Regions from separate parts of the Vreelandella sp. H-I2 genome, predicted to be linked through region 2. Evidence: predicted binding sites of a transcription regulator. Region 2 holds the regulator's gene; each other region holds the start of a gene.
What was found. The regulator sigma-54, encoded in region 2, starts transcription at its own class of promoters, with help from an activator protein. The targets are predictions, from matches to a motif close to TGGCACNNNNNTTGCTNT.
Positions count from the first base shown of each region.

Region 1: the regulator sigma-54 is predicted to act here: its motif matches at 5,001-5,018, upstream of speB (agmatinase).
Region 3: the regulator sigma-54 is predicted to act here: its motif matches at 2,133-2,150, upstream of urtA (urea ABC transporter substrate-binding protein).

Region 1 covers NZ_JBRAMC010000004.1:150,041-157,359, forward strand. The annotation lists gene ACUVOF_RS11475 (purine-cytosine permease family protein) at 1-783, opposite strand, end outside; gene ACUVOF_RS11480 (5-guanidino-2-oxopentanoate decarboxylase) at 773-2,431, opposite strand; gene ACUVOF_RS11485 (YjiH family protein) at 2,442-3,824, opposite strand; gene speB (agmatinase) at 3,930-4,880, opposite strand; gene ACUVOF_RS11495 (sigma-54 interaction domain-containing protein) at 5,176-6,594, shown strand; gene ACUVOF_RS11500 (ABC transporter ATP-binding protein) at 6,697-7,319, shown strand, end outside.
Region 2 covers NZ_JBRAMC010000005.1:394,652-401,970, forward strand. The annotation lists gene pmbA (metalloprotease PmbA) at 1-520, shown strand, start outside; gene ACUVOF_RS14945 (HPr family phosphocarrier protein) at 538-807, opposite strand; gene rapZ (RNase adapter RapZ) at 853-1,785, opposite strand; gene ACUVOF_RS14955 (PTS sugar transporter subunit IIA) at 1,875-2,345, opposite strand; gene hpf (ribosome hibernation-promoting factor, HPF/YfiA family) at 2,350-2,658, opposite strand; gene ACUVOF_RS14965 (RNA polymerase factor sigma-54) at 2,757-4,172, opposite strand; gene lptB (LPS export ABC transporter ATP-binding protein) at 4,316-5,065, opposite strand; gene lptA (lipopolysaccharide transport periplasmic protein LptA) at 5,076-5,594, opposite strand; gene lptC (LPS export ABC transporter periplasmic protein LptC) at 5,606-6,175, opposite strand; gene ACUVOF_RS14985 (KdsC family phosphatase) at 6,176-6,718, opposite strand; gene ACUVOF_RS14990 (KpsF/GutQ family sugar-phosphate isomerase) at 6,782-7,319, opposite strand, start outside.
Region 3 covers NZ_JBRAMC010000008.1:80,951-88,269, forward strand. The annotation lists gene urtB (urea ABC transporter permease subunit UrtB) at 1-550, opposite strand, end outside; gene urtA (urea ABC transporter substrate-binding protein) at 656-2,017, opposite strand; gene ACUVOF_RS18605 (tripartite tricarboxylate transporter permease) at 2,431-3,960, opposite strand; gene ACUVOF_RS18610 (tripartite tricarboxylate transporter TctB family protein) at 3,960-4,412, opposite strand; gene ACUVOF_RS18615 (Bug family tripartite tricarboxylate transporter substrate binding protein) at 4,412-5,413, opposite strand; gene ACUVOF_RS18620 (response regulator) at 5,586-6,317, opposite strand; gene ACUVOF_RS18625 (ATP-binding protein) at 6,310-7,319, opposite strand, start outside.

The sequences.
Region 1 (7,319 bases), on a different contig from region 2:
ACCCACGCTGATCGAAAGCGCTGACACCGTGGCGCCCAAGCCCATTGCCACCAGCGTTGCCACCACGTAGCCGCCCCAGGTACCCACCACCGCGGCTTTTAGCGAGCGGCAATGGCGGTTATAGTCCGCCGCCAAGGGAATCCAGGAAAACGCCGTCGCGACCACGATATCGAACACCACGCCGCCGCCCAGCACGCCTTCGGGCTCCAGTTGGGTAATGCTCGGTAGATCGTAATGACGATTGAGCGCGAACAGCACCACCGCCGAGAGCCCCAGCATCAGCAGTGCCGCTATTTTCTCGACCTTCTCGATCCCCAGGTGGCCGCGCAAGGCAATCAGCACAACCAATGATTCACAGATAACTGTGAAGAGCGCCACATTTGAGTAACCGGTAAAGCTTTCCACGGCGTAATCCAGACTCATGCCAGCTAGCAGCGCCTGAATCCAACTCCAAGCAATCAGCGCCAATAGATTCACCCAGGCGGGGAAGTTAGCCCCTTTTCTGCCAAAAGTACCCCGCGCGAGTACCATCGTGGTCATGCCGGTTTGCTGTCCCATCACCCCGATTAACACGAGCGGAATGATGCCAATCGCCGAACCAATCAAGATCAGCAACATCGCATGCTGAAAGGTCAGGTCAGGGACTAAAAACATGCCGGTCAGGATGGTGGTAACCACCACATTGGCGCCGAGCCACAGTGCAAAGGTTCCCGGCAGCCCAAGGCTGTGTTCAACGTCGTCGGCAGATAGTGTGTCCTGCCCGAGCACATGTTTATTTTTCATTATTATCTCCTGTTGATATCAGGCTTTTCTGCCAAGCAGCGGCGTCAATTTCGATCAATAAAGGCCCGTTTGTTTCACGGTTGGCAAGCGCCTTGGCAAGCTCGGCGGGGCTCTCCACCAGCATGCCGGGACAGCCAAACCCTTCGGCCAGGGTGAGGAAGTTGGGCGCCTGAATATCCACCCCTAAGCGCGCCACGCCGTTGGCGTCCATGTAGCGCCGGATCTCTTCGTAACCGGCGTTGTGCCACAAAACGATCACCACTGGCAGCCGGGCTTCCACGGCGGTAGCGATTTCCGACAGCGTGAACATCACACCACCATCTCCCACCAGCGCCACTACGGGTAGGTCTGGCCGAGCCAGCTGTGCTCCCAATGCCGCGGGCAACCCATAGCCCAAGGTGCCGTAGCCAGTGGACGCATTGAAGTAGCGCCTGGGCGCGGGCTGGCTAACCAAGTGGTTACCGGCATACACCGGCGCGGTGGAATCGCCTACCAAAATGGCTCCAGGAAGGTGTTCGACAAGCGTTGCATAGAGGGGCACGAAGTCGCTAAACGCCGAATCGTTTGCCAGACCAAGCGCGCTCAGAGCGGCGACCGTTCGCTCGGCGCCTTGACGCTTCAGCGGCGCCGAAAAATGCGCCAGCAAAAGCGCCAAGCTGCGCCCGGCATCGCCCACCAGGCCCAACGTGGTGCGCTGATTACGCACCAGTTGCTCAGGATCAAGATCGATCCGAATCAGCGTACCGTTGAGGTGAAAACCGTCGTCAAAAACGACGTCGTAGTCGGTTTCACCCAGTTCGGTCCCTATCGCTAGAATGACATCGGCGTTAGCGGCAAGCTCTCTTACTGCAGGCAGCGCGGCATTGGCACCTAAGTCCAGCGGGTGATCACGACCAAGCAGCCCTTTGGCGTTGATGGTCGTCACCGTGGGTGCATCCAGTTGCTCAACTAATGCTCGTGCGGCTTCCGGCGCTGAAACGCAGCCGCCGCCCAATAGCAACAAGGGCTGCTTCGCTGCTTTTAGTAAGCGTGCAGCCTCGGCCAAGCCTTCTGGATCAGGCGCTGCGCGGTAAAGCGTGGGCGCTTGCCAACTAGCTGGAGCGCTGACCGGCGCATTGAACAGATCGATGGGGATTTCGATATGCACCGGGCCTGGGCGAGCTTCGTTGAAAACGGCGAAGGCGCGGGCCAGTACTTCAGGCAGAGTATTGGCATCCAGTAGCGTGTGGCTAAACCGCGCCACACCGCTGATCATCTGCTGTTGGCTGGGCAGTTCGTGCAACCGTCCTTGCCCTAGGCCCAAGGTATCGCGGCGGTTCACGCTGGAGATCACCAGCATGGGGATGGAGTCCGCCAGGGCTTGGCCCATGGCGGTGGCAATGTTGGTCATGCCTGGGCCGGTGATAATCAGGCACACCCCTGGTTGGCCGCTGGCGCGGGCATAGCCGTCGGCCATAAACCCTGCGCCCTGCTCATGGCGCGGGGTTATATGCTGCACATCGCTGCCTTCCAGCCCGCGATAAAGTTCGACCGTATGCACGCCGGGGATGCCGAACAGGGCGCTCACCCCGTAAGTATCCCGCAATAACCGAATGAGTAGCTCAGCACAGGTCATGTCGGGTTGTTTACGTGTTGCTTCAACGTTCATTACTGGCCCCTTAGAAGAAAAACGCGTGGGCCATAAAGGCGATGATCGGCAGCGTAATCGCGGTACGCAGCAGAAAGATGGCGACCAGTTCCCAGAGCTTGATGGGAATTTTCGACTTCAGCAGCAGCGCGCCGATTTCCGACATATAGATCAGCTGAGTAAGCGACAGACAGGCAATCACAAAGCGAGTGAGCTCGCTTTCGATATTGGTCGCCAGCACCGCGGGCAGAAACATATCAGCAAAGCCCACCAGGGTGGCGGGCGCCGCCGCTTCTGCTTCAGGAATCCGAAGCAGTTCTAACACCGGCACCATGGGGTAAGAGAGCCAGGTAAATAGCGGGGTAAACTCCGCCAGAATGAGCGCCACCGTGCCAATGGCAAATACCAGAGGCAACAGCGCAAGGAAAATATCCATGACGTTGATTAATGCCAGGCGCGCCAGTTCACGAGGGCCGGGAGCTCCAGCGGCGCGATTGGTGGCTTGAATCAAGCTGTAACGAAACAGGCCCACTTTTTCAGTGCGTTCTTCACTCAACTGGCAGCCCACGGGCTCGTAGTAGTCATTGGATTTGCGCGACAGCGGCGGTAGGCGCGGCACAATCACCGCCGCGATCAAGCCGGACACCACCACCGTAAAGTAGAACTGCACAAACAGGTGGTTGATATCGACGAAGCTGGTGACGAGCAGCGCAAACGCAATCGATACCACAGAGAAATTGGTAGCAATGACCGACGCTTCGCGCTGGTTATAGAAGCCTTGCTCATACTGCTGTGTGGTGATCAGCACCCCTACGGTACCCGAGCCCATCCATGAGGCGGTGGCATCGATAGCACTGCGTCCCGGCAAATTAAAGATCACCCGAAACGGCTTGCGCACCATACTGCCGATGAACTCCATAAAGCCAAACTCGACCAGGAACGGCAGTAGCAGCGCGGCAAAGAAAAAGAAGGTTAGCAGCACTGGAGCAAGGTCATTGAGCATGACGCCCCCTGTAAAAGAGGCGGTGATGAACTCAGGTCCAAATTGGAAATAAGTCATCACGGCAAACAGTGCGCCTAATACACGCATCACAAACCATAACGGCCCGACATGAAACATTTCATGCAGTACGCCTTTATCGGCCCAGCCCGGATGCGCCAGCTTGGCATAAAGCGTTGCCACTACCGAGAGACAGAGCACCGCCATTGCGATGGCGGGTAGTGCCGAGCCCAGCAGGGTTTGTAGGCCATCGGCCATTAAGCCCATGCCAATGTTAATGGTGTCACCCATTTGAAAAGGGACGAGAAACAACAACACCCCAATCAGCGATGGAATGAGAAATTTCAGTAAGTGCGCGCGGGGAATCGGTGCCGACGAGGTCGGCTGTTCCGATTTAACGTTGCTATACGGCATAGGGGTCACCCATTGAAAGTGATTATTGGAAGTGGGCTGGCGGCGTTGTTAGGTCAGTACTGTTATTATTTAGTCGCTATTTATTTGTTAGCCATCCGGTTGGCGTCATTCGCTGTGTTTAACGCCTGGCAATACACAGAGCATTTCATACAGCAGCGTGGCGCCCATTAATGCCGTGTTCCCGCTGGGGTCATAGGGTGGTGATACTTCCACTAGGTCGCAGCCGACAATATTTAGGCCCGCCGCGCCGCGAACAATTTCTAGCCCCTGGGCCGAAGTCAGCCCGCCCATTTCCACCGTGCCGGTACCGGGGGCAACAGAAGGATCCAAGCCGTCAATGTCGAAGCTGATATACACCGGGATATCGCCCATTTTTTCGCGCACTTCAGCCATCAGCGGCGTCAGCGAGCGATGCCAGCACTCCTCAGCCTGCACCACACGAAAGCCCTGCTCGCGACACCAGTCGAAATCCTCAGGGGCGTAACCGGTCCCGCGCAGGCCGATTTGCACTACCTTATTGTGGGCCAGCAGACCCTCTTCCTGGGCACGACGAAACGGTGTCCCGTGGGCAATCAGCTCGCCAAACATATGCTCGTTCACATCGGCGTGGGCATCGATATGAATCAATCCTACCGGGCCGTGCTTTTTCGCCATCGCGCGCAGAATCGGCAGCGTCAGCGTGTGCTCGCCGCCCAACGTCAGCGGAATGCAGTCATGCTTCAACACGTCGTCGTAGAAGGCCGTGATGATGTCGACGCTTTTCGGCAGGTGGAACGTATTAATCGGTACATCGCCAATATCAGCTACTTGCAGGCTTTCAAACGGCGCGGCGCCGGTGGCCATGTTGTAAGGGCGTAGCATGCGCGATTCATCGCGAATCTGGCGTGGCCCAAGGCGTGTGCCGGGGCGGTTCGAAGTACCAATATCCATGGGAATACCAATAAACGCAGCATCCAAACCTTCTGCAGTCTCTTGGGTAGGCAGGCGCATCATGCTCGCGGGGCCTGCAAAGCGCGGCATGGTATTGCCGCCCAGCGGCTGATTAAACTCTGACATCGTTATCTCCTTAGGCATTGTTATGGCGCTGATAGGGGCTAAATCTAAGTGGCCAGCGCAGCCTTGTTATCTTCTGCTTATGGCTTATCTTCTGCTGATGCTCTGCTTATGCTCTTACAACCTGCACAGAACGTGCCAACCCTGCGCTAGCGATAAACAGGTAGGATTACCGGCCTAAGGATGCAAAAATGCATCAAACAAGCACGCCAACGATTCATAAATGAATCAATCATTCATTTATGAATCGCTTGGGCAAGGCTGGCTGCAGTGAAAGGGATGGCGCGAGAGAAACACAATGAGTGAAATAGACAAGCACGTACTGCAAACCATCGTAGAAACCGCCAACGACCACTTTTTTATCGTCAGTGGCGATGGGCAGATCGTGGATGTCAGCCCAGGTGCCGAAGCGGTTTATGGAGTGTCGCGAGAAGAGCTACTTTCCAGCAGCGTTCAACAGCTTCAGGCCGCCGGGGTATTGAAGCCCTCCATCACCCTGGAAGTCATGCGCACCCGTCGGCCCGCGCAATTGATGCAAATCACAGGCACAGGCCGCCGCGTCATTGCAGAAGCTTACCCTGTGTTCGTGAATGGCAAGCTGGAACGCATTATCAGTCGCTCGCGGGATTTAACCGACCTCCAGTTGCTGCAGGACGAATACGCGCTGCTCCAAAAACGCTTTAGCGAACATTTAAAACGCAGCCAGGCTGCGCCGGATGCCGAAGAGCAGGCGTTGGATGACGCCCTGGATAACCTGCAGGTCAGAAGCCATGTGATGCGGGAAATTGCCCTGCTGCTCAAGCGGGTCGCCCCTTCAGACGCCAATGTGCTGATGCTAGGGGAGTCCGGCGTGGGCAAGACCGCTTTTGCCAAGCAGCTACATCGCTGGAGCCAGCGTCATAACGGCCCTTTTATCGACGTCAATTGCGCGGCGATTCCTGAAAATCTGTTCGAGTCCGAAATGTTTGGCTACCAGCCCGGCGCTTTCAGCGGTGCTGCTCGCCAGGGCAAAGCCGGGCTGCTAGAGCAGGCCGAGGGTGGCACGCTGTTTCTTGATGAAATCGGCGAGCTGCCGCTGTTGATGCAAACCAAGCTGCTCAAAGTCATCCAAGATGGCAGCCTGACTCGCTTGGGCGATACGCGCTCGCGTCGGGTCGATTTCCGCTTGGTGGTGGCGACCAATCAGGACTTGGGAAAACAGGTGGAAGCCGGGCTATTTCGCTTGGATCTGTACTACCGTCTCAACGTGATCCCGGTCACCCTGCCGCCGCTGCGCGACCGCCGCGAGGATATCCCCGATATGGTCGAAGCGTGCTTAAAAAGGCTGAATCAACGTTATGGGCGGCAAAAAATTCTCGGCAATCAGGTATGGTCGACCCTCATGGGCAGCGACTGGCCAGGGAATGTTCGCGAGCTGGAAAACTGGCTGGAGCGGGCCTGGCTCTCAAGCCCCACCGATCAAATTGAAGTCCCTACCGCACAGGCACATACCGAACAGCGCGCCGACAGCTTGCCGAGTGGCTCCCCCGCACCTTTGGTGGCACCGCTTGCGCCGGAAGAAAACCTCAAACAGTACCTCGAACGCTTGGAGCGAGAAGCGCTACAAGCGCTATGCCACACACTTCCTAGCACTTACGCCATCGCCGAGCGGCTGGGCATCAGCCAATCCAGCGTGGTGCGCAGGCTGCAGCGCTACGGCATTAAAGTCGCCAAGTAAATTTTTCGCTTGACACAAGTTTGTTATATAAGTGTCATACAACGGCAACATCTTCAACACAAGCTGACCTAATAACAACCAACAGCCGGTGATGTGTGTGCTATGTCTAATCAATCGCGTATCCGCCTGGAACGCGTCACCAAACGTTGGGACGCGACCACGGCTGTCGACGACATCTCCTTCGATGTCACGCCTGGGCAATTTGTCATTCTGCTGGGCCCTTCGGGCTGTGGAAAATCCACCACGCTGCGCATGGTCGCAGGCTTGGAAGAAGCAAGCAGCGGGCATATTCATATTGGCGAGCGCGACGTGACGCGCCTGCCGCCCGGGGATCGTGGCCTGAGCATGGTGTTCCAGTCCTATGCGCTGTTTCCGCATTTAAGCGTTGCCGACAACATCGTGTTTGGCCTGCGTAGCCGCAAAGTGCCCAAAGCCGAACAGCGCGAACGGCTCGTCAGGGTCGCCGAACTGGTCGATCTCACCGATTACCTGGACCGCAAACCTGCCAAGCTTTCCGGTGGTCAGCGCCAGCGGGTCGCCCTGGCACGCTCGATTATCTCCGAGCATCCAATCTGTCTGATGGACGAGCCGCTCTCCAATCTGGATGCCCGACTGCGCAGCGACATGCGTCGGGAAATCAAAGCGCTCCAGAGCCGCCTAAACATGACGGTGATCTACGTCACCCACGATCAGGTCGAAGCCATGAGCATGGGCGATCGCGTCAT
Region 2 (7,319 bases):
CCGGCTCGGCACACCGCTGTTTCCCGAGTGGTTTAGCCTTGAAGAAAGGCCAATGGAAGTAGGCGCTACAGCGAGTTCGCCGTTTGATGGTGAGGGCGTGCAAACTCGAAATAATCGCTTTATCGACCAGGGCCGCATAGCCAGTTATATGCTCTCTTCGTACAGTGCTCGAAGATTGGGTATGCAAACCACGGGCAATGCTGGTGGGGCGCGTAACGTGCGTTTAGCAACACCGCTGCAATCCCGTGAAAGTCTGTTGCAAGAAATGGGGCGGGGTATTTGGGTAACCGAGTTGATGGGGCAGGGCGTTAACGGTGTTACCGGTGATTATTCCCGTGGGGCAGCAGGTTTCTGGGTCGAAAACGGCAAAGTACAGTACCCTGTCGAAGAGTTTACGATTGCCGGAAACCTGGAACGGATGTTTGCTGGGTTAGTGGGTATTGGTGATGATACCGATACCCGTGGCAGCGTACACACGGGAAGCTGGTTAATAGATGCAATGACGGTGGCTGGTGACTGACAAGTAAAAGCGGGCGGTTACTGATCTTCTTCAAAACGGGCTTCGAACAGCGCTTGAATAGCATCAAGCGCCTGTTCGGCGTCGTCCCCTTCTGCATTAACCTTTAGCTCAGTACCGCAAGGGGCAGCTAGCATTAGCAATGACATAATATTAGCGGCGTCGGCCACCTGATGTTGCTTGTAGATCCGTATTTTTGCCGTGAAATGTTGGCCGCATTTAACCAGTTTAGTGGCTGCGCGTGCGTGTAAACCGCGTTGGTTTGTGAGTGTGAGTATTCTTTCTGGCACCCTGGTTCCTTTTCGCCGAGTGGTGTCATTATTGGGTAGAGGCACTTAAGAGGTTTCTTGTCGCTCGTCGCTGTAAACAGTGCTGGCTAAAGGTACGTCTGGCTGTCCTCCCAACGTATATTGCAGCCCTAGTTCGCGATGACGTAATTGAACCTCGCCTATGCTGTGTGCCAGTCTCTCAGCTAATTGTTCGACCATATAGACCGAACGGTGTTGGCCACCCGTGCAGCCAATAGCGATAGTCATGTAGCTGCGTTGGCTATTCTTATAAGCAGGTAGCCAACGTTCAAGCCATGCCTGAATATCATCTCTCATGGCGTCAACAATCGGGTAGCTGCTTAAAAAAGCCACAATATTAGCGTCGCGTCCAGTGAATTGACGTAGCGTCGGATCCCAGTAAGGATTAGGCAAACACCGAACGTCGAATACCAGGTCGGCGTCTAACGGTACACCCCGTTTGTAACCGAAAGACTCGAGTGTCAGTGTCAACTTATCGCGCCGTTGGTGCGCTACTTGATCGGTAATGCGACGACGCAAATCGTGTACCGATAAGCGTGATGTATCGATGAGTAAGTCGGCTAGATCACGAATATCATGCAGTGTTTCTTCTTCTTTATTAATCGCCTCTTCCAGCGTCATTTCACTATCGCGCGTCAGCGGATGGCGCCGTCGCGTAGCGGAGTAACGTTCAAGCAGAATACGCGCATCGGTCGTCAGGTAGATGACTTGAAAATCAATTTTACGCTGGCATAGCTCCTCTAACAGCGAGGGCAGACGCTCCAGTGCACCGGGTAAGTTGCGAGCATCGATGCTGACCGCCAAGTGGGCGCGGCCTCCCTGGTCGCGTAGTTCGTCAACCAACGACCCCAGCAGCATGGCGGGAAGATTATCAATTGCGTAATAGCCAAGATCCTCGAGCGCTTGTAAGGCAATAGATTTACCTGACCCTGAGCGGCCGCTAATAATCACCAGTTGCATAGAGTCTCTCTTTGCTTTGATCAAGCTGCGTTGAGGGTGGTAAGCGGAAACAGTTGTTTGAACTGCTCAAAAACAGGTTTATACGGCCCTCAGGTTGCTGACTGCTCACGAATCTTGCCAGTAATCAGCTCAAGTAGCTCACGCTGGCTGCCTGCTTTACGCAACTGCTGGCGTGTGTCCGCATCATTCATAATGGTCGCCACCTGGCCTAGCAGAGAAAGATGCGTATCATCGGCTTCTTCCGGTACTAGCAGTACAAACACCAAGTCTACCGGGTCGCCGTCGATAGCATCAAAATCAATCGCTTCTGCCAGTTTTAAAAAACCTGCGATAGGAGCAGAGCAGTGGGGGCTGCGCGCGTGGGGAATAGCCACACCGTTACCAATACCTGTACTGCCTAAGCGCTCTCGACCGATTAAACGGCTAAACACTTCTTGACTGTCCAGGCTGGGGATATTTTGGGCAATAAAGGTGCTGAAAAACTCCAGCACCCTTTTTTTGCTGCCCCCGGGTACGTCGAAGAGAACACGTTCCGGGGGGAGTATGGTTTCCAACGTCATTGAATTAACGCACACCTGCGCCTTGGGCGCGAGCTTGTGCTTTTTCCTTATGTTTAACGAGTTGACGGTCAATTTTGTCCGCTAGTGCGTCAATAGCGGCGTACATATCACTGTCTATGGCTTCGGCATGTAAGTCAGCGCCTGCAGCATGCAGTGTACAGGCAGCATGCTGGCGCTCCTTCTCCACTGATAAGGTGACTTGCACCGTGGTTATATTGTCGTAATGGCGCTCTACACGTTCAAGCTTTTCGTTGACATAGTCACGCAAGGCGTCGGTCAGTTCTACGTGATGACCAGTGATATTAACTTGCATTGACGTACTCCTTATCCATCGGACTGTACTTCGATTGTAACCCTTTTTGCCGCGTTGCAAAGCCCTTGTCGAGAGTTTCCCTGAGACGTTAACGAGTGCTAGCGCAAACGGCGCCGTTCACTGGAGGAGGGAATGCCCATCGCTTCGCGATATTTGGCCACCGTGCGACGTGCCACCTGGATGCCCCCCTCATCTAATAGCGTGACTAAGCGGCTATCCGAAAGCGGCTTGCCAGGCGGCTCTTCTTGGATCAGCTTCTTGAGCCGTGCGCGGATAGCCGTACTGGAGTGGCTGTCGCCATCCTGCCCGCTCACCTGGCTTGAGAAAAAATATTTGAGCTCAAAAACGCCCCGAGGTGTATGGATATATTTCTGAGTGGTCACCCGTGAAATAGTTGACTCGTGCATTTCCACGGCTTCGGCGATATCGGCGAGTATTAAGGGTTTCATCGCTTCTTCGCCATGCTCTAAAAAGCCAATTTGTCGTGTGATAATTTCACGACCAACACGTAGCAGCGTATCGTTGCGGCTTGAAAGACTCTTAATCAGCCAGCGAGCTTCCTGAAGGTGCTCTTTAAGAAACTGGTTGTCCTGACTTTTGTCTGCACGCTTTATCAAGCTGGCATAGTCAGGTTGTATCCGCAGCCGTGGCAGCGCCTCGGGGTTGAGTTCTAAATGCCAGCCTTCATGGTCATGACGTACGACGAGATCCGGCGTTACGTAGCTGTCGTCGGTATCGCCATAGGCGCTGCCTGGGCGTGGATCAAGACTGCGTATTAACAAAATGACATCCGCCAACTGGTCATCATCAAGGCCCAGTCGGCGTTTTAGCAATCGCATGTCATCTTTGCCCAACGCTTCAAGAAACTGTCGCACTAAGCGGCGAGCGGGGACCAGCAGCGGGGTATCATCAGGAAGGGCCGCCAACTGCAGCATTAGGCATTCACGCAGGTCGCGGGCAAAAATGCCCGTTGGCTCAAACTGCTGGAGCTTGAGCAAGATGGTTTCTATTTCACGCTGGCTAAGTCCGTCAATGCCTTGAGTGCGAAGCCCTTCGCGGATGTCATTGAGCGGTTGGGTTATATAGCCGTTAGCGTCTAACGCATCGATTAAGCTTTCCGCGACCTGCTGTTCACGCGCGCCAAAATCGGTCATCGCCAGTTGCCATAGCAAGTGCCCATGAAGGCTCTGGCCGGCAGCCTGACGCTCAAAGTCGGGCCCTTCACTACTGCTGGCGCCGTGACTGCCGATATCCTGGTAGGTATCTGACCAGTCGCTATCTACTGATAATTCGGTGGGAATACTTTCGGACCACTCTTCTTCTTTAGGCTCGCTGACGGCCTGTTCGCTAAATTCATCTTCCTGTTCCAACAGGGGGTTGGCGTCTAAGGCCTGCTGAATTTCTTGACGAAGGTCCAGCGTTGATAGCTGTAACAGGGCGATGGCCTGCTGCAGCTGAGGTGTCATGGTCAGCTGTGTGCCGATACGCAGTTGTAGAGAAGCTTTCATGACCATCTGAGAACCACTCGTTATTCAGAATCCTCCACACTAGTGCGAGTGAGGATTAGGTGCAAGTGCAATAAGCATGCCATTGGTGGCAAAGTCATTGTAGACCACTATTTAGAGGCCAAAAAGAAGTGTTAGAATTAAAAAAAGCCTTACAGACGAAAGTCAGCACCCAAATAAACATCTCTCACCTTCTGGTTTGTGAGAATGGCATCTGGGGAGCCGCTAGCGATGATTTGTCCATCACCCACGATATAGGCGATGTCACAAATATCGAGTGTTTCACGCACATTGTGATCAGTAATTAGCACACCAATATGGCGCTGCTTTAGCGCACGGATGATGGTTTTTATTTCGCCTACCGAAATTGGGTCTACGCCAGCAAAAGGTTCATCTAGCAAAATAAAGGCAGGCTCTGTCGCTAGTGAGCGAGCGATTTCCACACGCCTTCTTTCCCCGCCCGATAGGCTCATGCCTAGATTGTCGCGGATATGCGTGATATGAAAGTCTTCAAGCAAAGCCTCTAAGCGCTGTTCCCGATCGCTGCGGTTAAGCTCTTTGCGGGTTTCGAGTATCGCCATAATATTATCGGCAACCGATAATTTACGGAAAATGGATGCCTCTTGGGGAAGGTAACCAATTCCCGCCGCTGCGCGCTCATGCATGGGGGCGCGAGTTAAGTCCACATCGTCGATGCCTACCTTGCCGGCATCGGATTTCACTAACCCAACAATCATATAAAACGAGGTGGTTTTGCCCGCCCCGTTGGGGCCGAGCAAGCCCACAACGCTACCTTGGGAAATTTCTATATTGATGTCTTTAACCACTCGGCGCCGCTTGTAGCTTTTGGCCAAATGGTGAGCATAAAGAGTTTTAATCGGTGCGGTGTCTGCTGTTGGCACGGCTTGGCTCCTATTGTTCCGGCTGAAGAGTCATGCGTATGCGCTGGGGCTCGCTGCCGTCAACATCAGAGCGCGCTTGAATCACCTCACGGTCAATAAAATACTCAAGGCGACCGCCGCTAAAAGTATCCTCTTGCTGAATGAGCTCGGCTTGGTCAATCAGCTCTACGCGGCGCTCGGCGACGTGATAGATAATACGCCTCGCCCAGCCTTCTGTAGGGCCATCTTGCCCTTCAGCTTGATGGCGTAAATAGGCGCGCTCACCGGTGGCCGTCGCCAGAGCAAGCTCGCCTGCCTCGTTGCGTTCAATTTCTACCCGCTCGCCACGTAATTGCATTTCGCCTTGACGAATGTCTACATCTCCCGTGTAAACGGCGGTGCCCGCCCGCTGATCAAGGTCTAAGCGGTCTGCTTCCACTTCTACCGGAGCCTGTTGTGAAGAAGTGCTCGTTTGGGCCAGTGCCGATAGCGGTATCGAAAGGGCAAAAAAGCTAATGAAGAAAACGGCTGTGTAAATGATAGCTTTCATGATGATTCCTATTAGCGTTGCGTGGCCGGGGGATGTATACCGCGCACATTGTCAGTTAAGCGAACCTGGCTATCGTTAAGCCACGCGTCCATACGTGAAGCCGTCATTTGCTGGGGCGGTTGCTGCAACATTACCGGTGTTTCACTCCACGCATGCTGGTTTAATCCATCATAATGCAATAACTCGGTATCTAACTGCCAACCTTCGTCTGGAGCGATCAGGTTAGCCGAGCCTGACAGCAGCAAGGCTTGGGTAGAGGAATTGAGCATGCCGACATCGGCGCTGGCTAACCACTGGCGATTCTCACTGTCATACAATATTGCTTTGGGCGCTTCTGTCCAGGTCTCGCTTCGCTGGGGAGTATGAATAAGGCGTGGTGTTTCTAACGACTGCATGATGCTGCCATTATCACCAAATAACGTAATTTCAGCGTTTTCGAGTACGTGACCCGGCTCCTGCGCCTGCGCTTCAGGATCGATGGTAATGTCTTGAGGTCCCCCTGGGTCAAGCCAAACCAGCAGTACGCCCAAAGAGAGCACTAAGCCGGTTAGCCAGACGCGCACTTTAAGTCGTTTAAACATTTATTTACGGCCGTGCAGATAGGTGTCGAGCACCGCGCCCCAGTGCCCCTGAGCTTCAAGCAATGTATCGCAAATTTCGCGTGCAGCGCCGTGGCCCCCTAGGCGCTCAGTAATCCAATCGGCATGAGTGTGCATATAATCCGGCGCGTTAGGAACGGTGATGCCGACACCGCAACGTTTAATAGCCGCTAGGTCAGGGAGGTCGTCACCACAATAGGCCACCTGTTCCAACTCTACATCAAGTCGCTGGCAAAGCTCGCGCAGGGTGGAGAGCTTGTCTTCACTGCCTTGATGGACATGGTCGATGCCAAGTGCTGCGGCGCGTTGGCTAACCATCGATGAATCGCGCCCCGTAATCAGCGCAACGTGAATGCCTACTCGTTTGAGCAGTTTAAGCCCATGGCCATCCTGGGTGTGGAACGCTTTGATTTCGATACCGTCGGCCTGAAAATACAGGCGACCATCGGTGAGTACGCCGTCAACATCCAGTGCTAATAAGCGCACATGGCGGAGTCGATCAATTAGCGCAGCAGGTAGGGTCATAGAGCCTCCATTTCATTAAATTCGTTAAGCGGGTCGGTAACGTTATTGAGTAATGCCAATGCGTTAAATAACGCCGCTGGCAAGCAGATCATGCATATGTAAAGCCCCGATAGGGCGCTGTTGTTCGTCAACGACTGCTAGCGCTGTAATCCGGCTTTCTTCCATTATACGTACCGCTTCGGCTGCTAAAATGTCGGGGCCAATGCGTTTGCCCGGTCGGGTCATGACATCATCAACGAGCACATCCCGCAGGTTATAAAACTGATCCAACGTGCGTCGAAGATCACCGTCGGTATAGACCCCGGCCAGGCGTCCATCGCTATCAACCACGCAGGTGAAGCCTAACCCTTGCCGGGTGATTTCTAATAACGCGTCGCGCAGCGGGCTTCCCAGTGTAACCTTAGGTAGGCGCGCCCCATCGTGCATCAGGTCTCTGACACGCAGCAGTAAGCGCTTTCCCAAACTGCCGCCTGGGTGGGAAAGGGCAAAATCCTCAGCGGTAAAGCCACGCGCTTCCAAGAGCGCGACAGCTAAAGCGTCGCCCAGGGCGAGCGCCGCTGTAGTGGAGCTGGTAGGTGCCAGATCGAGTGGGCATGCCTCA
Region 3 (7,319 bases), on a different contig from region 2:
CCTCTTCCTGTTCGATCAGATCATCGAGTGTGGGCACCAGCTCACCGTCTACTTCACCTAACAGGCGCTCGGCCGAGGTGCGGCGGCGTTCAACGTTAGGCGAGTAGAGGTCAACTACCGCGATGGCACTGCGCAGTTGATTACGCAGGTTGTTGTTAATGCCGATACGCTCCAGGTCACGGCGGGACATTTCACCCAACGCTTCGCCGGTCAGTACATCGGCTACCGGCCAGTCGCGGCCGCGGTTTTCCAATACCAGTACAAAGCGGCCTTCTTCGGTGCGCTGTAGGCGGCCATCCAGCAGGGCTTGCAGCCAATCACGGGCGCGCTCATCGTCGCTTTGCAAAATCGCGGTAATGGCTTTGCCTTTGGCGGTGTAGGACTCAACGTCCAGTGCTTCTAGCAATTCAAGGGCGGCACTGTTGTTAGCGCCCGCATTATCAGAAACAGAGCTATCAGCGCTACTGGCGGCATCTGTTTGTGCCTGCGCAGTGAGGGTGGCCCCCAACAGCAGGAAGCAGAGCAGCGCCAAGGAAAGGAAACGCCTCATGGGGTTCTTCCTTTGGTTATTTAAAAACGGTTATCTAAGAGGGAAAGATAGCGTGCTCCTTGCCGCGCCAACATCGAACCACGGCGCGACAAGGGGTGTTATGCTTTACTCAGCGAGTGCCGCTTCGGCTTCTTCTGCTGCGGTGCTGCCACCGCACGAGCCGTTCACGACGTTGAAGTTGCCGCATTCCATCGGCTTGCGCCAATCGGCAATCAGGTCACGCGAGCCAGGTAGGTAGTCAGACCAGGCATCGCCCGCCACGGTAGACGGCGTTTGCCACACGATATCGAACTGACCGTTGTCCTGAATTTCACCGATCAACACCGGCTTGGTGATGTGGTGGTTGGGCATCATCGCCGCATAGCCGCCAGAAAGGTTAGGAACGGTCACGCCGATAATGGCGTCTTTAACCGTGTCGACGTCTGTTGTGCCCGCTTTGCGAACCGCTTCGGCCCACATGTTAAAGCCAATGTAGTGCGCTTCCATGGGGTCGTTGGTGACGGCCATATCGTCGCCGGTGTACTCGATCCAGGCATCAATAAAGTCGTAGTTGTCGTCGTTATCGACGCTCATGAAGTAGTTCCAGGCAGCCAGGTGACCCACTAGCGGCGCGGTATCAATACCGGTCAGCTCTTGCTCACCCACCGAGAAGGCGATAACCGGAATATCGGCCGCGTCGATGCCTTGGTTGGAAAGCTCGGTGTAGAACGGCACGTTGGCATCGCCGTTCACGGTCGAGATCACCGCCGTCGGTTTACCCTCTTCACCGAAACGGCGAATTTCTGCCACGATGTTCTGCCAATCGGAGTGACCGAACGGCGTGTAGTTGACCATGATGTCTTCGTCCGCGATGCCGTGCTCATCCTTTAGGTACGCTTCGAGGATACGGTTGGTGGTGCGCGGGTAGACATAGTCGGTACCCACCAGCGCAAAGCGCTCGATACCCACTTGATTGATCAAATACTCAACCGCAGGAATCGCCTGCTGGTTAGGCGCCGCGCCGGTGTAGAAGACGTTTTCAGAAGACTCTTCACCTTCATACTGCACCGGGTAGAACAGCAGGCCGTTAAGTTCCTCTACGACGGGCAGGACGGATTTACGCGATACCGAGGTCCAGTTACCGAAGATGACATCGACCTCTTCCTGGGCTAGCAACTCACGGGCGCGTTCGGCAAATAGCGGCCAGTTGGAGGCAGGATCCACCACCACGGCTTCCAACTGACGGCCCAGCAGGCCACCGGCTTCGTTCTGCTGTTCGATAAGCATTTCAACGGTGTCTTTAAGAACCGTTTCACTGATCGCCATGGTGCCCGAGAGGGAGTGCAGGATACCGACTTTAATCGGGTCATCTTCTTGGGCGATGGCGTGGGTACTGACACCCATGATGGCGGCGGTGAGTAGAGCGGTCGCAAAACGGCCACTTGAAAGGTATGGGCGTGGGTGTGTCGAGCGTTTGAGAGTGTGCATTGTTAATCTCCTTGCACCCCTTATGACTGGGGTTTGTTATGACCGGGGCTTGATGATTGGCTTCGCACTTGGGGGTGCTGTGTTAGCTCCCCAATACGTCCACTAGCCATTAACATCTGCAAGGGATGCGCCAGATTGGCACAAAGTTGCTTTATAGCTCTCTAATCAGCCACTTAATAACCGCCATAAAATCTCAATACTCACTACATGCACCACAATAAAGCGCTTGAACGCTGCTAAAGCACCCTATCAATGCACCTATCAGAACCGTTGCACCAATTAGAACCAGCGCACCCACTAGATACTCGGCCTGTTGGTGTGTAGACCAGCCAACTCACTTTTGCACTGTACATAATAAATGGGGCGCCGGCTTTCATCGGCGCCCCATTGCTTCAGACTGAACTCTTTAAGTATCAATCGCTTTCAGGCGAGCCTGAATTGGGTGTCGCTCCCTTCATTCCCCGACGCAGCAGGGGACCCAAGATATAAGGCAAGATCAACCCCAGCCCGGCAAATACCCAGAGGCCGATTGCCAGACCGCTATTCCATAGAATCATCCAATCACCATCGGAGATGTCCATGGCATGGCGTAAGTTCTTCTCCATCTCAGGCCCCAGCAACAAACCAAGAATCACTGGCACCAGCGGAATTTCAAGCTTACGCAGGACGTAACCGCCCACACCAAAGGCCACCATGAAGTAGAGATCAAAGATGGTGTTACTGATCGAGTAAATACCCACGAAGGCAATCATCGTGACGATCGGCAGCAGGTACATCGGCGGCACAGACAGCAGCTTGACGAAGATGCCCACCAACGGAATGTTGAGGACCAGCAGCAAGAAGTTACCGATCAACAGCGCTGCTATCACGCCCCAGACAATGTCGGCATTCTGGGTGAACATCAATGGTCCTGGTGTGATATTCAACGAAATCAACAAAGCCAACAGCACCGCCGTGGTGCCACTACCCGGCACACCTAGAGTCAACATAGGAACCAAAGCACCGCTGGACGCGCCATTGTTACCAGCTTCAGGCGCCGCAACACCGCGCGGGTCGCCTTGCCCAAAATAGCCTTTCTTACCTAACACGCGTTTTTCAAGGGTATAGCTGATGAAGCTACCCAACGAAGCACCAGCGCCAGGTAGCACACCGGCAACAAAACCCAGCACCCCGCCACGGAAACTGGTGGGTAGAATGTCGCGAATATCCTTCCAGGAGAGCGAAAGTTTGTTGACCTTCATCTTTTCCTTACCGCCACCGGCCCGTTCTTCGATGAAGAACAGCAGTTCGGAAATAGCAAACAGGCCGACGATAGCGATAATGAAGTCCACGCCTTCAAAGAGTTCAAGCACGCCGAAGGTGTAGCGCTGCACGCCGGTATTGTCGATACCTACAGTGGCGATCATTAGGCCAATGCTGGCGGCGACCACCGTTTTGATTGGGTTTTTACCGGTGATACCGCCTAAGGTAGCGAACGCCAGTAGGAAGAGCGCGAAATATTCTGCCGGGCCGAACGTCAGGGCGAAGTTAGCCAGCAGCGGCGCTAGTAGGATCAAACCAATAGTGGCGATTAAACTACCGATGAAGGAGGCCACGGCAGAGATTGCCAGTGCCTCGGAAGCCTTGCCCTTCTGGGCCATAGGATAACCGTCAAGACAGGTCATCATGGCCGGTTCGTCGCCGGGAATATTCAATAGAATCGATGATATACGCCCACCGTACATGGCACCCGCATACACTGACGTCAGCATAATCAGAGCCGTTTCTGGTGCGAGTCCCAAACTAAACGCCAGCGGTATCAGAATGGCCACGCCATTGGCGGGACCCAACCCCGGCAAGGCGCCGATCAAGGTGCCCAGGAAAGCACCTAGTAGGGCGAACATCAGGTTATGGGGCTGCAGAGCAACGCCAAAACCATCCATTAGGTAACCTAGAGTTTCCATCAGTTCACCTCCAGGAATGACAACAGACCCAGCGGCAAGGCGAGATCCAGCGCAAAACTGAACAAGAAATACACCACCACGCTTGAGATCGCCCCGGTCAGATAGGCTGCGACCGGGCGCGCACCCATCCGCCAGCAAAGCGTCCCCACGGCAAGCGTGGTGCTAATGATAAAGCCAAGCGGCTGCAGCAACATGGCGTACAGGATCAGTACTACCACGGCGATAATCAGCTCGACACCCGTTCGGCTCCAGGGCCAAGCGTTGTCGGGATCAGGGCGTACAATCAGATAAAGGCTGGAAATTGCCAGCACCACGGCGAGCAACTTCGGAAAAGTGTCTGGGCCAACGGCTTCGGCCCCACCAAACGGTTCAGGGAACTGAGTCGCGGCCCAGCCGTACGCGACGGCCAGGACGATCATCAGGACCCCAAAGATGCGGTCGTTGAAAGTCATTACTGGATTAGCCCAATATCTTTAGAAAGCTGTTCAATGTCATTGATCTGATTGAGTACGAACTCTTCGAACTCGCCAGCGGTCATGTGGAATGGCATCAAACCGTTCTGGGCCATGACACTCTGCCACTCTTCACTCTGATAAATAGTGTCCATGGCATCGGTCCAATACGCTTCAGCCTCTTCAGAGACATCCGCCGGCATATAAAAGCCACGCCAGTTGGGGCCAATAGCATCGATGCCTTGTTCACGGGCAGTGGGAATATCAGCCAGCTCACCAGGCAGACGCTCTTCAGAGAGGACCGCTAATACTCGCAAGTCGCCAGACTCCATGAAGCCCTGAGCTTCGGTGATATCACCGGTAAAGGCGTCCACGTGCCCACCGATCACCTGGGTTAATGCTTCGCCACCGTTGTTGTACGAGAGGTAGGCAATGCGCGGAAGGTTCTCGACATTGGCTGCCTGAGCGGCAATCAGCACTTTGAGATGATCCCATCCGCCTTTGGCGCTGCCACCAGCGAACTTAACGCTGCGTGGATCTTCCTTAAGCGATTCCATAAGTTCATTGAGGTCATCAATCTCAGAATCAGCGGCCACGGCGATAATCCCGTAATCCGCCCCAAGGGCACCGATCCAATTGACCTGATCAGCCGTCAACCCAGGGAATTGCCCTTGGGCCAAGCGAGTGGTCGTGGCAGTAGAGGCTGCAACCAGCAGATGGTCGTCGCCAGCGCGCTTGCTGACGGTATGGGCAAACGCTACACCACCACCGGCGCCAGCCATGTTGATGGTTTGTACATTCGCAGGAACTAGATCAAGTTCCTGCATGACGTTACCTACGCTGCGGCAGGTAAAATCCCAGCCGCCGCCCGGATCAGACGGCGCAATGCACTCCACCTTTCCTTCTGGCTCGAAGGCTGCAGCGGTGCTAGCAAAAGTGGTAAGCGTCGCTAGCGGAAGGGCCAGCAACGTTAAATACTTAAAGGAAGGCTTAATGATCATGGCGTTCTCCACGTGTCAGTGTTGTTGTATGGGGCGTCTTATTGTGAGACTGCACGTCGCGAACGTTAGAAGACCGCCACCCTGACCGACAAGCTTGTGCGCATAAAAGACAAAAAGTTCTTTACGAGCATTTTGTTCATTTTGTTCACGCCTGCTAGCTCACAGCGCTTTCTTATAGAGAATCTAGCCAGTCATGTGCCGCCTTCAACAGCCGATAACGACGTTCGGGCCGTCCTACGTCACCATAGCCCAGCTCAGCACTTACCGCCTGCTCGGCGACTAGAAATTCTAAATAGCGGCGCGCGGTGGAGCGGCTAGCGCCCATGATGTGCGCCATTTGCATGGCGGTGAGGGAGTCGGGGGCATCGGCCAGGGCATCGACCACCCGGCGCAACGTCAACCGATCAATGCCTTTGGGCAGCGTTTGAGTTTTGGCACGCGACGACTCCCCGGGCTGCAAGCGCGCCAGCACAGAATCCAGTTCGTCTTGGTTCATTTCTGCCCGGTTGGCCAAGGCTTCACGCTCGCGACGAAAGCGGGTCAACATTTGCCTCATTCGTATGGCTTCAATCGGTTTAATGAGATAGTCGAATACGCCACCACGCAGCGCCTCGCTGATGGTTTCTACTTCCCGCGCAGCAGTGACCATCACGATATCCACATGCACATAGTCGCGGCGAATCGCCCATAGCAGCTCTAAGCCTTCGACATCGGGGAGGTAGGCATCTAACAAAATCAGTTGGATGTTAGCGGCGTGTTCCGCCATCAGCGCCTTGGCTTCGCTGCCATTACGCGCCATACCCACTACATAAAAGCCATCACTCTGCTCAATAAAAGCGCTGTGGATATCGGCAATGCGAAAATCGTCTTCAATGACCAAGATGCCGTATTGCCTATCAGACATTGCCTTCCCCCTCACCGTTATGATCATTATTATGGTTTTTTTGGCATAGCGAGCGGTCAAGTACCGCAATAAAGCACGCGCCACCCAGCTCACTCTCTTCCAGCGTCACCGCGCCGCCATACTGGCGACAAAACCTGGCCACCAGCGCTAGGCCTATGCCTTGGTGCTTGCCCGTTTTGGTCGAGAAACCTTCCTGAAAAATTGACTCTGCAAATTGAGCGGGCACTCCCGGTCCGTTATCTTCCACTTCGATCAGCAACTGTTCGCCCAAATCGGTAAAAAATAACCGCACTTTGGGCGCTTTACTCGGCCCATTCAGCGCAGCGTGGCAAGCGTTGTCCAGCAAGTTACCCACCACGCTCATCATCACCTCTTGGCCCGTCGGTGTTAGCGGGCAGGAGAGCGAGCTTTGCTCATCGATTTCCAGCGCCACGCCTAGCTCACGCGCGCGGGTCAGTTTACCCAGTAGTGTGCCGCTAAGCACGGGATCGGCCACGTTGCGCATTAAAAAGCTCATCTGCGCCTGGGCGCGTTCGGTTTCCTGATGAATCAGCGCCAGGGCTTCGTCGATCCGCTGTAACTGCAGTAACCCAGAGATGGTGTAGAGCTTATTGGAAAACTCGTGAGCCTGAGCGCGCAGCATGTCTACGTCACGGCTGGCCTGGGTTAGCGCGTGTGAGAGATCGACGATCTCACGCCGACTACGGAAGGTTGCCACCGCCCCCTCAATTTCTCCTTCATGCAGTATCGGTACCCGGTTAACCACCACAGGATGGTCGCCCAGCCACATCTCCTGGTTGAATTCCTGCTCACCGCGCCGAAGCACCTCCAGCAGCCGCGAGTTGGGAACGACCTCACGAATAGGCTGCCCCAACAGCACGTGCTCATCATCTAAATTGAGAAAGCGCCGCGCCTGTTGATTGACCAAGGTAATATGGCCGTCGCGGTTAATCGCTAAAATCCCTTCGTGGATCGATTGCAAAATGGCCTCTTTCTCCATGG